DNA from 2 places in the Priestia sp. 179-F W1.4 NHS genome. Region 1 is predicted to be linked to the other one. Evidence: riboswitches for the same ligand, from Rfam matches in the RefSeq annotation. Region 1 holds a riboswitch; the other holds the start of a gene.
What was found. Region 1 has a riboswitch for ZMP and ZTP ahead of ACH0CI_RS22880 (glutamate/serine transporter AimA). Riboswitches for the same ligand answer to the same signal wherever they lie in the genome.

Region 1 (3,686 bases):
TCATCACTATCTACTAAAATATAAGAAGCGCTGTCAATAGATGCTTCAATCGCCTTATTTTTAGCCGAAGTGGATCCTCCCGTTTCCTTAGAACTGTTACAAGCCGCTAATACTAGCATAAGTACAAAAACCACAGCCAAAACATTCATTTTTTTCACAGCTGTCCAATCCCCTTTATTTTGTTTTTTTAGAACTTTATCCCAAATAAAGGTTCCCTCTGTGTAAATCCTTAAACCTTAAAATCTATGTTTTTTACAATATTTTGATAAAAACTAAGTCTAAATTCTCCATTCACCTAAATAAAAAAACACGAGCACGGGCTCGTGTTTTTTTATTTAGATTTAAAATTTTCTTGATTGATTTGTTCAGCTTCTTTCATATATCGGTTAGATTTGCCACTCTTAATTCCCCAGTAATAAAAAGCTAATGATACGCAAGCAATCACTAGCATATCCCATCCGAAAGGTAAAATATTTTTGCCTCCGAATTTTTCGCTTCCTATGTAGGAAATAAAAATCATGCACGCTAAATAGATAAGCATCCAAGCCCCGGTTAAAAATTCTTTTTTAAAGCCCACCCATTTATTTTTCGCTTGGTAATAAAAATAAACTGGCAGGCCAATTGCCATAATAAAAATCACTTCACCTGTAAGTGGCCACCTTGCCCAGTAAAGCGTCAAAGAAGCAAAAACGAAGCCGCATGGCGCAATAACTGATGCCCCTTTTAAATAAAATGGACGGTAAAAGTGTGAAGCCGTTTTTCTTAATGTTATAAGCGCTACAGGGCCCATAATATAAGAGATAAGCGTCGCTACTGAGATCACTTCTGCTAAGACACCCCACCCTTTAAATAAAAAGAGAAACAAAAAGCAGGCTGCTAAATTTAGCCACATAGCTGGGCGCGGGACATTGTAAAGTGGATGAAGAGTACCAAATATCTTTGGCAAATATCCATTTTGCTGCATCCCGTATAACATTCTAGAAGTCGTTGCCGTATATGTAGCACCTGTGCCGGAAGGAGAAACAAATGCATCTGCGTATAACACAATTGTTAGCCAGTTAATTCCAAGCGCAATCGCTAAATCAGCAAAAGGAGAATTAAAATTCAAATGATTCCATCCATCCGCAATTGATGACGGACTTACTGCTCCGATAAAAACAATTTGTAATATAATGTATACAATTCCAGCAATAAAAATTGAACCAATTACAGCTACCGGAATCGATTTATTAGGTGACTTTGCTTCTCCTGCCATATTTACAGGACTTTGAAACCCATTAAATGCAAATACGATACCTGATGTTGCCACTGCCGTTAAAACACTCGCCCATCCGTAAGGTGCTACCCCATGCTCACTTGAAAAGTTCCCGCTATGAAAACCAGCAAAAAATAAAGCCCCTGCCGTTAAACCAGGAATAATTAATTTAACAATCGTAATAAATGAGTTTGCTTTAGCAAAGAGATTTACCGTCCAATAGTTCACAAAAAAGTAAATGAATAATAACAGAGACGCAACTGCCAACCCCTTGGACGTTAAAATGCCATTGTCTACTAATTCATGAGTCCAGCGAGCCCATTTCCACGGCCAAGTACTCATATATTGCACAGATGCAATAGCCTCCACTGTTATCGTTGAAGCGATTGAAATCCAGTTAGCCCAAGCAGCCAAAAATCCAATAAATGATCCGTGTGAATACTGAGGATATTTAACCATCCCCCCTGCTTGCGGAAACATCGCGCCCAGTTCAGCGTACGATAGGGCAATGGTCAAAATAACTACCATTCCAATAACCCATGAAAAAATAGCCGCTGGTCCTGCAATTTGAGCTGCTTTCCATGCTCCAAACAGCCATCCTGAACCGATAATCGAACCTATGCCTGTCATGGTTAAAGCAAATGTTCCCATCTTCCTTTGCATATTGCTCATCCAAATCTACTCCTCTTCCCTAGGAAAATAAAAAAAACACTTGCGAAATTTTCTCAAGTGTTTGCCCAGGCGCGCGGCTTATACGCTATATGCTCCCCCATGGTCATCCATGTTGCGCCAGTCACATATAGGAATATATTTTTTATCAGTATATAACATTCATTACTATTACTCAATACACAAAAATGTTTACATTACTTTTACAAAAGTAATGAATTATTCGTAAAATTCTGAATAAATCTTCTTAAAATCTCTTCCTAATTACAAAAAACAACTAAAACTCTAACCTTGCTTATTATTTGTTTCTTTTGCTTCACGAGTATATCATCTTCTAAAAATTATATTAATATATATTATTCATTTACAAAATACGAATTAACATCTATATATCCATAGAATTCTTGCACTAGCCCCTTTACTTATATACAATATGAAGAAAAGATACTAAAGTAAACTGCCCACCACTTAGCTACGCTTGAAGTGGGAGACTTCTTTTGGGAAAACGTTAACACCTACATATCATGCACTTCGCAACGAATGAAGTACTTCGAGCAAACTTCTCTGTTTACGCAAGCAAAAAACAGGGAAAATTACGAAAAAAGATTGTTAGAGGGATGCTTATGAATTATGCAAATGTAAAAGTTCTTTATTTTGATGACGACGGAACCATTCCAAATCACCCTCGTCTTCCAGTTTTGTTGTATGAACACGTATTTATTAGTAAGAAAGAGAAAGTAGAGAGCATTTTTAATTCTCACAACTGGAAAAACAGCTGGGTAGGCGGCATATATGATTTTCACCATTACCACAGCAATTCTCATGAAGCACTAGGTGTAATTAGCGGATCTGCACGCTTAAAACTAGGTGGACATATGGGAGAAAATATCGTGGTGCATGCTGGGGATGTACTCGTACTCCCTGCAGGTACAGGACATATGCGTCTGCAGTCAACTGCTGACTTTAAAGTGGTTGGAGCTTATCCAGAGGGCATGGATTACAACTTACGAACAGGAAAACAAACTGATCGCCCTCACGTATTTGATGAAATTGCACAAGTACCTATTCCTACAACAGATCCTGTTTATGGCGACAAAGGACCATTGACAGAGTGGTGGAACTAGACAAGCACTTATTGTCTAGTTTTTTTATTTGCTCGTTTTTATAGCTTCCATAAATCTATATTTGAACATACAAATTCTTTTCCTTTAATGCAATAGCAATATACTTTATCTCATCGAGAAAACTACCTTTCTTCTTTTCCGTTCTTTTTTTGTTTCAAAGGCAATTGCGCTTAGGTTCTCTCCTGCTTTTTCTTCCCTAATCATTTCAAATATCTTCTTCTCATACCCTTTTTTTGTTTTTCTAAAAAAATTTTCGTAATTTATAACGAAATTTTCAAAAAACTTATTGCTTTACTATGTCAGACTTGCTATCATAGTGAACATTGTTAGATAAATTTTAGAGGAGGAGTAAAAATTGAACAGAAAATTCATAATATTTATTTTATTCATCATTCCGTTTATTGCTCAATTCGCTTTTTTACCTTTTGTAAATAACATTCATCCAATTATTTTTGGATTACCTATTTTGCATTTATGGTTATTTTTATGGGTCTTCTTAACGCCTGTGTGTACATTTATCATTTATCGTTTACAAAAATCTTGGGGGGACATTGAATAATGCAAGGAAATTTAACCGCACTTTTAATCACATCAGCAATTGTTCTTGTCGTTATCGCCATTGGCTTTATAGCAGGACG
Region 2 (3,686 bases), on a different contig from region 1:
CAACTATATCATAACAAGTTGTGAGGATATCATGTCTAGACAGTTCTATTTCATCCAATACAAACTTTGAAAGCTGCTTTTGCAGAACCTCCAGCTTTTTGCTGTCTTCTTCATCGATCCACAGTCCTTCCGTAATACATACATCTGCTAGTTTGTTAATAGATTGAGCCGTCCAGTTTAAGCCGGCTGAAGAAACGGTTATTGTCAGTAAATCATTTTTTATAGCTAAAATAACCTGACACACATGGGTATAGGCATCAACTTTCTTTTGGATAAATGCTTTGCGAAGCTCTTGCTTGTATTGCTCTTTCGACATCGCTATAGCTACGACAGACGTAATGAAAGTTCCTGCCAGCGCGATGAGTGACCCTATCAAAATCCCTATCATTTCTCCTGACAAAACGTTCACCTCTTTAAAGGTATTTCTATATGCTATGGGAATGAAGGAAATGATATGAGGATAAGCACCATGTAAAAACAGCCCTAACTTAAAAAAGTTAGGGCTGAAACACTAAAATAGGATGATAACCAAATTAGATAATGCGACTTGTAATAATTCCTTCAATTTGACCAATTTTTTCTTCTAGCTCAGGCACAATCTCGTCACTTACTTGATTGTCAATATCGATCATTGTATACGCATATTCACCGCGGCTTCTGTTCACCATATCTGCGATGTTTAAATTGTAGTTTGAGAATACTTGCGTAAGTTGTCCTACCATATTCGGTACGTTGTGATGGAAAGCAGCTACGCGTTTTTTCCCAGTGTAAGGAAGAGATGCATTCGGGAAGTTCACTGAATTTTTAACGTTTCCTGTTTCTAAGAAATTTTTCACTTGACGTGCTGCCATTACCGCACAGTTTTCTTCTGATTCTTGTGTTGATGCCCCTAAATGAGGAATTGGCACAACATTTTTCATGTTCAAGACATTTTGATTTGGGAAATCTGTAATATATCGACCAACTTTTCCACTTTCAAGAGCAGCTTTCATATCTTCTTCGTTTACAAGCTCACCGCGTGAGAAGTTCAAAATATGAACATCTGGTTTCATGATGCTAAACGTCTCTTTATTGAAAACACCTTTTGTATCGTCCGTTAATGGAACGTGAACCGTAATATAGTCAGATGCTGCAAATAGTTCTTCTAGAGACATTGCACGCTGTACGTTGCGAGACAAATTCCAAGCTGTATTAACAGAAATAAATGGATCAAAACCAATTACGTCCATATCTAAATCAAGCGCGTCGTTTGCTACAAGAGCACCAATTGCACCTAAACCAATAACGCCTAATGTTTTACCTTTGATTTCTTTTCCAACAAACTGTTTTTTACCTGCTTCAACTAACTTAGGAATTTGATCACCTTGGCCGTCTAATCCTTTTGTCCATTCAACTCCAGCAAATAAGTTACGAGAAGAAGCCATAATTGTAGTTAAAACCATTTCTTTTACTGCGTTTGCATTAGCTCCTGGCGTATTAAATACAACGATACCTTGCTCCGTGCAAGCGTCCACCGGTATATTGTTAACCCCTGCTCCAGCTCGTGCAATAGCTTTTAAATTTTGGTCAAATGCCATGCTGTGCATGTTAAAGCTACGCACGACAATCGCATCTGGATTTTCGCTGTCGTTGTCAATCTGATAACCTTCTTGATTAAAAACATTTAGACCTTTTTGTGCAATGTTGTTTAATGTTTTGATTGTTTGTACTTTTTCTAATGTTAATGTGCTCATTTTGTACTCTCCTCTGATTATCATCGTAGTTTTACATGTTTTTACCTTTGGATAAAGAAACTTCATTTTTAATTTTTTTAAAAGTCTGGTTTTTTAGCCTACATGTCTGATAACTTCTATATCCTCTCCCCCTAAACAGAAAGAGGTAAGAGATATGTATTAATCCCTTACCTCTGCCCAGGCGAACGGCTACGTCACTATATGCTTCCTCACGGTTATCCGCGTTTCGCCAGTCACATATAGTCTTTGAAATTAAGTATATTCTAGCAAACTCTTTCAGAACGTTCAACCTTTTTTTAAAAGTTTGCTTTTTTCAGTCTAATTTTTAATCTCTTTAGCGAATCTCCTAATATATTGACAAATATCCTAATACATGTTAAATAAAAAGAGTGATTAGCACTCTATCCACTCAAGTGCTAATTATTTTATAAGCCCTATTTGGAAAGGAGAACTTCTTATGTCAAAAAAAGAATTCAAAGCCGAATCAAAGCGATTATTAGAGATGATGATTAATTCCATCTATTCTCAAAAAGAAGTATTTTTGAGAGAACTTCTATCAAATTCAAGCGATGCAATCGATAAAATTTATTACAAAGCCTTAACAGACGACTCCTTGCGTTTTAACAAAGAAAGCTATTACATAAAAGTAACACCACATAAAACTAACCGTACATTAACCATTACGGATACTGGAATTGGCATGACGCAAGAAGAGCTTGAAAGCAGCTTGGGCACAATTGCGCGAAGCGGTTCCCTTGCGTTTAAAAACGAAAATGAAACAAAGGACGGGCACACGATTATTGGTCAATTCGGCGTTGGGTTTTACGCAGCGTTCATGGTGGCAGATGTCGTAACGGTGATTAGTAAAGCGTTAGGCAGCGATGAAGCCTATAAATGGGAATCTACCGGTGCTGATGGTTATACAATCGAACCTTGCGAAAAAGAAACGGTTGGGACTCAAATTATTTTAAAAATTAAAGAAAATACAGAAGATGAAACATATGATGAGTATCTAGAAGAGTATCGTTTAAAAGAGATCATTAAAAAGTATTCAGACTTTATCCGCTACCCGATTAAAATGGACATAACGGAAAAACGTCCCAAAGAAGGTGCTGATAACGAGCTAGAAGATTATACAGAAGAGCAAGTTATCAACAGTATGGTACCGATCTGGAAGAAAAATAAAAATGAATTGACTTCAGAAGACTATGAGCAGTTTTATTCAGAAAAGCGCTACGGATTTGATAAACCGCTCACTCACCTTCATATTAATGTGGATGGAACGATTCGCTACAATGCCATTTTATTTATCCCAGAAAATAGTCCGTTTGACTACTACTCAAAAGAATTTGAAAAAGGGCTTGAACTGTATTCAAACGGCGTCTTAATTATGAATAAATGTGCAGATCTTCTTCCAGATTACTTTAGCTTTGTAAAAGGTATGGTAGATTCTGAAGATTTATCTCTTAATATTTCACGTGAAATTTTGCAGCAAGACCGCCAGCTTCAGCTGATTGCCAAAAACATCGGCAAGAAAATCAAAAATGAATTAAAAAGCTTGCTTAAAAACGAACGTGAAAAGTACGAGAAGTTTTATGAATCATTTGGCCGCCAGTTGAAGTACGGCGTTTACAGTGACTTTGGCAGCAACAAAGACGTATTAAAAGACCTGCTTTTATTCTATTCTTCTACAGAGAAAAAGCTCGTAACACTAGATGAGTATGTATCGCGCATGCCTGAAGATCAAAAGTATATCTATTATGCATCAGGTGAATCGTATGACCGAATTGAAAAGCTTCCTCAAGCAGAATTGGTTGCAGATAAAGGGTACGAAATTCTGTATTTTACAGAAGATATCGATGAATTTGCAATTAAAATGTTAATGACGTACGAAGAAAAAGAATTTAAATCTGTTTCAAGCAGTGACTTAGGGATTGAAGCAGAAGAAGAAGA

Region 2: another riboswitch for ZMP and ZTP. It lies ahead of ACH0CI_RS18190 (phosphoglycerate dehydrogenase); the one in region 1 lies ahead of ACH0CI_RS22880 (glutamate/serine transporter AimA).

Annotation. Positions count from the first base shown of each region.
Region 1 covers NZ_JBIQFF010000006.1:183,915-187,600, reverse strand. The annotation lists gene ACH0CI_RS22885 (DUF5105 domain-containing protein) at 1-149, opposite strand, end outside; gene ACH0CI_RS22880 (glutamate/serine transporter AimA) at 332-1,927, opposite strand; ZMP/ZTP riboswitch at 1,984-2,062, opposite strand; gene ACH0CI_RS22875 (cupin domain-containing protein) at 2,449-3,048, shown strand; gene ACH0CI_RS22870 (DUF3311 domain-containing protein) at 3,404-3,607, shown strand; gene ACH0CI_RS22865 (sodium:solute symporter family protein) at 3,607-3,686, shown strand, end outside.
Region 2 covers NZ_JBIQFF010000003.1:586,647-590,332, reverse strand. The annotation lists gene ACH0CI_RS18195 (hypothetical protein) at 1-409, opposite strand, end outside; gene ACH0CI_RS18190 (phosphoglycerate dehydrogenase) at 534-1,733, opposite strand; ZMP/ZTP riboswitch at 1,902-1,980, opposite strand; gene htpG (molecular chaperone HtpG) at 2,191-3,686, shown strand, end outside.